Regions from separate parts of the Paenibacillus sp. PAMC21692 genome, predicted to be linked through region 2. Evidence: riboswitches for the same ligand, from Rfam matches in the RefSeq annotation. Region 2 holds a riboswitch; the other holds the start of a gene.
The links. Region 2 has a riboswitch for thiamine pyrophosphate ahead of thiC (phosphomethylpyrimidine synthase ThiC). Riboswitches for the same ligand answer to the same signal wherever they lie in the genome.

Region 1: linked by a shared signal. The riboswitch ahead of H7F31_RS18600 (ABC transporter substrate-binding protein) and the one ahead of thiC (phosphomethylpyrimidine synthase ThiC) in region 2 are both predicted to bind thiamine pyrophosphate.

The regions. Positions count from the first base shown of each region.
Region 1 is NZ_CP060293.1:4,683,009-4,687,667, forward strand. It holds gene H7F31_RS18585 (spore germination protein) at 1-80, shown strand, start outside; gene H7F31_RS18590 (Ger(x)C family spore germination protein) at 93-1,301, shown strand; gene H7F31_RS18595 (GerAB/ArcD/ProY family transporter) at 1,337-2,431, shown strand; TPP riboswitch at 2,507-2,615, shown strand; gene H7F31_RS18600 (ABC transporter substrate-binding protein) at 2,786-3,811, shown strand; gene H7F31_RS18605 (thiamine-binding protein) at 3,909-4,211, shown strand; gene H7F31_RS18610 (ABC transporter permease) at 4,201-4,659, shown strand, end outside.
Region 2 is NZ_CP060293.1:6,436,250-6,440,908, forward strand. It holds gene thiE (thiamine phosphate synthase) at 1-256, opposite strand, end outside; gene H7F31_RS26190 (ThiF family adenylyltransferase) at 253-1,509, opposite strand; gene thiC (phosphomethylpyrimidine synthase ThiC) at 1,502-3,265, opposite strand; TPP riboswitch at 3,425-3,527, opposite strand; gene ytvI (sporulation integral membrane protein YtvI) at 3,585-4,616, opposite strand; gene yfkAB (radical SAM/CxCxxxxC motif protein YfkAB) at 4,643-4,659, opposite strand, start outside.

The DNA of each region.
Region 1 (4,659 bases), 1.8 Mb from region 2:
AGGATCTGAAGCTGCGTAATCCCAAACGATTGAAGCGCTCGAAGTGGCCGATTGCACAAAGGCAAATCAAAAAGCCGTAAGGAGGGAGTGCGTTGAATACGATAAGGGCGGTGCTTCTGCTGGTCGTGCTGGCCACTCTGCCGGGCTGTGGAAACCGGGCGGAGCTTAACGAAATTGCGATCGTATCCGCGACGGGCGTCGATTGGGAGGATGGCGAGTGGGTGTTGACCTACCAGACCATCATTCCGAAGGCGATATCCGGCCCATCAGGCGGAAGCCGGGGAGCGGCAATCAACGTTTTCTCCTCGCAAGCGGAGAACTTTCGGTCTGCGATTAGCAAGGCGAGTCAGGAGACGTCCAGGCGGCTGTATTTCTCGCATAACCAGATTGTAATTGTAGGACAGGATGCCGCTCGCAAGGGGCTGGGGCAGCTGCTGGAAACGTACCTTCGCAATCTTGATTCCAGAGAGAACGTCAACGTATTTTTGTCCAAAAGCAACGCGCGCCAATTGCTCGAGCAGTTGATGCCGCTCGAACAGAATCCCGGCGAAGCTATCCACCGGATGATCGGCAACGAGGAGACGAACAACTCCTCACTCCGTCAAATGACGATCAACGATGTCCTGATGGATTTGCTCAGCGGCGTGCAGGCCACCGGTCTTCCCGTGCTCTCCCTGGCAGAAACGGAGGGCGGCACGGAACGCGGTCAGCAGCTGGGACAGTCGTCTTCGCCATCGAAGATCCGGCTGAACGAGCTGGGGCTCATCGTGGGAGATAAGCTGGTAGGATGGGCGGATCATCGGGAAAGCAGCGGCATTAATTGGCTAAACAATACAGTCGGCAGGACGACGGTCGGCTTCGCGTGCTCGGATCGAAAGTCCGCCAAAAAGGATTCCTCCATCCGCGTCGTACAGGCGGAGTCGAAACGGATCCCGAGCTTCAAGGACGGAAAATGGCGAATCGACGTGGACATCAAGGCCGAGGGCTCGCTGCTGGAGTACAATTGCAAGGGCGATATTAGCAAGCCGGATAAGATCGAAGCAATCGAGCGGAAAATCGAGGAGGAAATCCGTTCCACCGCCTTGAGCGGCTGGAGAGCGATCAGCGCGAACAAAGCGGATGTCGCCGGCTTCGGCAATCTCATCCACAAAAAATATCCGAAGTTATGGAAGCAGGAAGTCTCGAACTGGAGAGAGACTTTCCCGGCGACGACAGTATCGGTTAATGTGTCTTTCAAACTGTCCACAACCGGATCAAGCGGCAACAACTTTAAGCAAATACAGGAGGATACGGGCAAGTAGCGAGGCGCCGGAATCGAATGAAGGGAGGGATGGCTTTGCGACAGCAAATCGGCAAGAGTCAGCTTGCGCTGCTGATTATATTGTTCCTGATCGGCAGCACGCCGCTGTTCGAGCTTGGCATCAAAGCGAAACAAGACTCATGGATCGCCATGGCAATTGCCGCGGCGACGGGACTTCTATTGACGACCATTTATCTGTTTATTCAGCGAAGAGCGCCGGATGCTGGCCTTGGGGAACTGTTGAAAATCCATTTCGGCAAACCGATCGGCGCCGCGCTGGGCTGCGTTTTTGCGTTGTGGTTCGCATACGAATGCATGAGGAACGTACGGGATGTCGGCGAGCTGACGTCCGTAGCTCTGCTGCAATTTACGCCGCAATGGGCGATTATGTTGTGCATCCTGCTTGTTGCGGCATATACGGCTAGCAAAGGCGTGGAAGTATTTGTTCGGGTCGTGCAGATGTTGTTCCCGATTGCAGCCGGTAGCTACCTCATCATTGTATTCCTGCTGTTCTTTAGCGGCGTCGTGAAACTGGACCAGATCCTTCCCATCATGGAAAATGGACCTTTGCCCGTACTCCAAGCGGCTTTTCCTGATCTTATTTCCTTTCCGTTCGGGCAGCTCTTCGTCATGTTCGTTTTCTGGAGTCTGGTCAATGAAAAAAAATCGATAACCAAAATTACGATATGGTCGCAAGGCGGCGTATCCCTGTTCCTTATCTTCATGAATATGCTGATTCTATGCGTGCTGGGTCCGGCGCTTGCCGGCGCTACCTCATTGCCGCTGCTGCAAGCTGTGCAACTGATCCGGTTGGCCAATTTCTTGGAACGCCTCGACGTCATCGTGACCTTGCTTCTGTTTATCGGACTGTACGTGAAGATAACGGCTCTGTACCTTGCTTCCGTATTCGTCTTTCACAGCTCGACAGGCATCGAGACCCGTAATCTGCTGCTCCCCATCGGAGTCGTCGTCTATGCGATGTCGTTTATGGAGCCCATTAATACGTTTCATATTTGGCTGGGACTCGACGTGACGTTGAAGATGATGCCCATCTTCCAGGTCGCCATTCCGCTGATCATGGTTGTGATCGGAGTGCGGAAGCGGTATAAAAAGTTGCCGGCGAGCGAATAGAACGATAAACATGGGAAAATAATGCTGGCATTACCCGCGGAGTCTGCTATAATTGGTTACGTAATTGACGAAACCGAATATGCTCCGGGGAGCTGGTTAGGCCGGCTGAGAGGGAATGACAACATTCCGACCCGTATACCTGATCCGGATAATGCCGGCGTAGGAACGTGAAGCGAGCGCTTCTTCGTGATTTGGCGTACAGTCGTTGGGACTGCGCGCGAATCTTGATGCCAAGCGCGTACCAAGCCGATTGCAACTCGCCCTCCTGAATCAGGAGGGCGAGTTTTTTTGGAATAAGGGGAAGAGCAGGAACGTCAATCCAGAAGACATAGAAGGCGGAGAGGGGAAGTACGCATGCTGCACAAGAAGAAGGGATTATGGGGAAGAGGGCTCACGGCGACGGTGCTGGCCTTGACGTTGACGATCGCCGGTTGCGGCGGCAACGAGCCGGAAGGCGATGGCGGCGCTGGTGGCGAGAAGGAGCTTAAGAAGGTGAAGGTCGTTCTCGATTGGACGCCGAACACGAATCATACGGGATTATATGTCGCTCGGGACAACGGTTTCTTTGAGAAGCACGGCCTGGACGTCGAGATTATTCAGCCGGGACAAGACGGCGCCGATGCGATGGTCGCTTCCGGCGATGCCGCGTTCGGCGTCAGCTACCAGGAGTCGGTCACGATGGCCCGCATCGCTGGCGTGCCGATCGTCTCCATCGCCGCGGTCATTCAGCATAACACCTCGGGTTTCGCCTCGCCGAAGGCGAAAGGCATCGATTCGCCCAAAAAATTTGAAGGACAGCGTTATGGCGGCTGGGGAGCTCCGGTAGAAGAATCCGTCATCGACGCCCTTATGCAGGCGGACGGAGGCGATGTCAGCAAGGTCGACATTATGAGCATCGGCGACAGCGACTTCTTTGCGGCCGTGGAGCGGGATATCGATTTCGCTTGGATCTACTATGCCTGGACTGGCGTCGAGGCAGAGCTGCGCGGCGAAGAGCTGAACATGGTTTATCTGACGGACTACAGCGACAAGCTGGATTATTATACGCCGGTCTTGGTGACGAACGAGGAGCAGATCCAGTCGGATCCCGAGACGGTGAAGGCGTTCGCGGCGGGAGCGGCCGAAGGTTATCAATTCACGATCGCCAATCCGGAGGATGCGGCTGAAGTGCTGATCAAGGCGGAGCCGGATCTGAACGCGGATCTTGTGCGTGCCAGCCAGAAGTGGCTCAGTCCGAAGTATCAGGACGACGCGCCGCGCTGGGGCGAGCAGAAGCTGAGCATATGGGAGAATTACGCAAACTGGATGTTCGATCATGGACTGCTCGAGGGCAAGCTGGAAGCAGAGAAGGCGTTCACGAACGAGTTCCTGCCGGAATAACGGGAGTAACGGGAGTCAGGCATATAAGGACGGATCGACCAATGAAGCGGATGCTCCGGTCGGATTTGAAGATAACTTCGGAGAGGGGAACAAACAGATGGCAAACGCGCTGGTAAGCATTCAAATATTGCCGAGCACGCCGGGAGGGGCAAGCGTCCTTCCTTTCGTGGATCGCGCTATCGATATCATTAAAGAGTCGGGCGTAACTTATCGGGTGGCTCCGCTGGAGACGACGATGGAGGGGGAGCTGTCCGAGCTGCTGAACATCGTACAGCGAATGAACGAAGCGATGACGGAGATGGGCTGCGCTTCGGTCATTTCCCAGATTAAAATATATTACAATCCGGAAAATGGCGCCTCCATGGGCCGACTGCTGGAGAAATACCCGGATGGCCAGTAGGAAAAAGTCCGGAACGGGAGCGTGGGCCAAGCTATGGCCGCCCGTGCTTACGCTGGGCGCTCTGATCGCGCTTTGGCAGGCATCCGCCTCGCTGGGAATCGTGGATGCCTGGCGCATCCCGGCTCCGTCGGCGGTTGTACTGGAGGCGATCGAGATCTGGCCGCGCCTCATGGCGCATACGTGGGCGACGCTGAAGCTAATGATGCTGGGCTTTACGGGCGGTTCGGCGGCGGGCTTTGCGCTCGCCGCTTTGCTGCATCTGCTGCCGGGAGTGCGCAGAGGCGTCTACCCGCTGCTCATCCTGTCTCAGAACGTGCCCGTCGTCATTTTGGGACCCATCCTGACGATGTTGTTCGGCTATGGCACGCTGCCCAAGACGCTGCTCGTCATGCTCGTCTGTTTCTTTCCCGTATCGGTCGCCATGCTGTCGGGTCTTGCCAGCGCGGAT
Region 2 (4,659 bases):
CGGCATCGACTTCCAGCGCGATATCGGGATAATCGTTGACGATGAAAGGCACGCCGTATCTTCGGGTCAGCACTCTCAGTGCCCGCGCCTGCTCCAGCACTTCCGATCTTGATCCCGTCTTGTTGCGAAGCTGCAGCATGCCCGCTCCGCCGATGAGCGTCTGCTCCATCACGTCGGTCACCGATTTGCCCGGGTGGGCATCCTGTGCGGTAATGACATATAACCTGATTTTCTCCCAGTCCACTCTTTTGCTCATCCAGCCGTTCCCTCCACTCTTCGATTATGGCGGCTAAGATATTCGTCGCATATCCGTTCCGCCTCCGCCATGTCCGACGTGCCTTGCACCAGCACTCTGCCGTCCGGAAACAGCACCAGCTTCTCTGTACAAGGCGAAGGCAGCTCAGCTTTTACCAAGTAAGGATTAATAGTTACGCCGCACCCAAGCCGCTCCAAATATTTAATCTCCCGCTCCAGCTCGAGCGCGAAACCCATTGTCACTTGAACCGTGTCCCGGCCGCATAACGCCGTCGATCGCCGCCCATGCAAGCGCGATTCCCGATCACGATTATCCGGGAAGTTAACATCGTCGCTGTCTTGGAGAGGCTGCCGTAAGCCGATCTCGACCGAATGTAACTCGGCGCTGTTTGACCGTGCTTGGCAGCCGCACTTTCCGCAAGAAGCAACACCGGACGGCAGCTTATATTCCTGCACGGCAAAATTCCATACATCCGCATTCAACCATGTTCCGCGGACGGATTCCTTATTGCCCGTCAACCACTTGACGGCTTCGGCGGTCTGTAGCGCGGCCACGAATTCCACTGTCGCGGACAAGACGCCCCGCGTATCGCAGGAATCGCCTTCCTCGGCCCCATCCTCTTCGCCGATCAAACAGGACAGGCAAGCCGTCCTGCCTGGGACCAACATCGCGCTCATGCCTTGAGAAGCAGTTGCGCCGCCGTATATAAACGGGATGCCAAGCCGGAACGCCTCGTCGCAAAGCAGCAGTCGAGTAGCCGCGTTATCCGTTCCGTCCAGGATCAGATCGGCATCGGCTGCGAATATGCCAACATTATGGTAGCCCATATCGGCCACATGCGCCTCTATAATCGTCTCTCCGTTTATCCGCCGAAGCTTTGTCTCCGCAGCCTTCGCTTTGGGCAAAACCTTGCGGGCATCCTCCTCGTCGAACAGCGATTGACGATGCAGATTGCTAGGCTCCACGTAGTCCCTGTCTACAATCACGAGTCGTCCAACGCCGGCTCTTGCCATATGCTGGGCGAGCGAAGCGCCGAGCGCTCCGCAGCCTGCAATCAACACGCTGGCTTCGCGGAGGCGAAGCTGCCCGGCCTCGCCGATCGGCGCGAAACGGATTTGGCGGGAATAACGTTCCCTCCAGCCCGCGCGAAGACCGTCCTTCGACGTCGCGCTCGCGTCGGCCGGTTGCCCCCCCGCGCCGGCAATGGCAGCGGGAGCTCCGCCTCCTCCTCCGCCGGCCATCCCGTCACGCATAGATTTCGTTGCCTCCGGCCTTAAATGCGGCCGACTTCTCCTTGAGCCCCGCTTCGATCGCTTCCTCCGTATCGAGACCGTTCTGCGCCGCATATTCCCGGATGTCCTGCGTGATGCGCATGCTGCAAAATTTGGGACCGCACATGGAGCAGAAATGCGCCGACTTGGCCGCTTCGGCCGGCAGCGTCTCGTCGTGGTACGACATCGCCCGCTCGGGATCAAGCGATAGATGGAACTGATCGCGCCAGCGGAACTCAAAGCGCGCTTTGGAGAGTGCATCGTCCCGCAGCTTCGCGCGAGGATGGCCTTTGGCCAAATCCGCCGCGTGGGCAGCGATTTTGTAAGTGATAACGCCTTCCTTGACATCTTCCTTGTTCGGCAGCCCCAGATGCTCTTTCGGCGTTACGTAGCAGAGCATCGCCGTGCCGAACCAGCCGATCATCGCCGCTCCGATCGCGGACGTAATATGGTCGTAGCCCGGCGCGATGTCGGTCGTCAGCGGACCCAGCGTGTAGAACGGCGCTTCGTCGCATACTTCCAGTTGGCGGTCCATGTTTTCTTTGATCAAATGCATCGGTACATGCCCGGGACCTTCAATCATCACTTGCACGTCATGTTTCCAGGCAATCTTCGTCAGCTCTCCCAGCGTATCGAGCTCCGCGAATTGCGCATCGTCGTTGGCATCCGCGATGGAGCCTGGCCGCAAGCCGTCGCCAAGCGAAAACGACACGTCGTAACGCTTCATGATGAGGCAGATTTCTTCGAAGTGCGTATACAGGAAGTTCTCCTTGTGATGAGCCAGACACCAGGCTGCCATAATAGAGCCGCCGCGAGATACGATCCCCGTTACGCGCTTGGCCGTCAGCGGGATGTACCGAAGCAATACGCCCGCATGGATCGTGAAGTAGTCGACGCCTTGCTCCGCCTGCTCGATCAAGGTATCTCTAAATACCTCCCAGCTGAGATCCTCCGCTTTGCCGTTCACCTTCTCTAGCGCCTGATAGATCGGCACGGTCCCTACCGGAACCGGCGAATTGCGCACGATCCATTCCCGGGTCGTATGGATGTTCTTGCCTGTCGACAGATCCATGATCGTATCGGCTCCCCATCTGGTCGCCCACGTCATCTTCTCTACCTCTTCCTCGATGGAGGAGGCAACGGCGGAGTTGCCGATGTTGGCATTGATCTTTACATGGAACCCTCGTCCGATAATCATCGGCTCGCATTCGGGATGATTGATGTTCGCGGGAATAATTGCCCGCCCCCTTGCCACTTCGTCCCTTACGAATTCCGGCTCCATCCCTTCGCGTATCGCGATGTACTCCATCTCCGGCGTAACAATGCCTTGTCTGGCGTAATGAAGCTGCGTCACATTGCGTCCTTCCTTCGCCCGAAGCGGCTTGCGATCCAGGTTCGGAAATATCTCGGCGCCTCTCGTCCTGGCTCTCTCCTCGGATACGAAGCCGTTGTCCTCGGGCTTCACCTCGCGTCCTTCATATCGCTCGACATCCTCGCGATCCACGATCCATGTTTCACGAAGCGGCGGCAGCCCCTTTCTGACGTCGGCCAGGTAGCCCGTATCCGTATATGGCCCGCTCGCATCGTAGACGAGCACCGGCTCGTTCGGCGTCTCCTCTCCGCTTCTCGACTGGCTGGGAGTCAGCGCTATTTCGCGCATCGGGACGCGAATGGAAGAATGACTCCCTTCTACATAGACCTTGCGGCTTCCCGGCAATGGCGTTGTCATAATCGGCATAACAAAAAACCTCCTCATGGAATTTGTGGAATTCCACCTGGAGGCATACTCAACATATAAGAAAGTTAATGGTCGACGCCACTCACGCAGACGCGCAATGACGTTGATACTTAGGCTTGCACAAAGCCGGCGAAGTTGCCTTCGGCGACCGGCAAGCCGGTATCCTATGTCCCACTTTCCTACGCTGGCATGACCCAGATCAGGTTCAAAGGGACCAAAGCAATCGCTTTATCTCAGCCTTTCGGCGCCCCTAGTGGATTTCCTTGTTTGACTATACTTCGTGCTCGCTGCTGCTGTCAACCCTAACTTCCCCGAACACTTACAGCTTGATCTTCTGCTGGAACAGTCCCGCTTGCCTTGCCGCCATATAAATAATGACGACGAGCGGACCGATAAATACGCCGATAACGCCGACTAGCTTAAAGCCTACATAGAGGCTGATCAGTGCCGGAAGCGCGCCGATACCGACGGAATCTCCCAAAATCTTCGGCTCCACGATGCGGCGGAATACCGTAATGACGAGGAACAACACAATCAGCCCGATACCGGTATAGATATCGCCAGTCAGCAGCAGATAAGATGCCCATGGGACAAGCACGGAGCCTGTGCCCAAAATAGGCAAAATATCCACGATAATGATGAGCAGCGCGATAGCCATAGGATATTTGATGCCAAGTATGAGCAAACCGATCAGCGAGAGTATGTAGGTCATGCCGCTAAGAATAATCTGGGAGCGCAGGAAGCCGAAGATCGACTTGCGCAGATTGTTCAGCACCTGGTCCACTTGGGAACGCGACGATTCGTCGAAGAAGGACAAGACGGATGCCTTCATCGTATTAAGGCTAAAGCTGAACATGTAGACGGCAACCAGGAAGACGATAAAGAAGATAAACATGCCCGGGAGCGTCGAAGCAAAACCCAAGACCGTCGATGACAGCTTGCCTACCATCGAAGTAATCGTGTTCGTTAGGCTCATCAGATATTCTTCCAGCGTCGCGATGGCGTCCGGAGGAAGATTCTGGTACAGCCCTCTGGCGTCAACGAGCAGGTTGTCGACAAAAGTGCTTGCATTTTCGAAGTAATTCGGCACCTTCTCCAGAAATGCAATCAGCTCCGCGATAATCTTCATTCCCAGCAACACGATGAGACCGACGAGAATGACCGTGAACAATGTACTGGATATGACGGCGGACACCAGCCGGTTGAGCCGGAATCGCTTCATCAGGAATACGGTCAGCGGCTCCAGAAAGATCGCTACGATCAATGCAAGCAAGAACGGCGCGCCTACGGTGAACATCAAATAAATAAGCAGCAAACCTACCGCGATAAGCACGATTGTCCTTATAGACATGCGGGTTATCCCTCCTTCCTCTATTTCTATTCAAGCTTGGCTT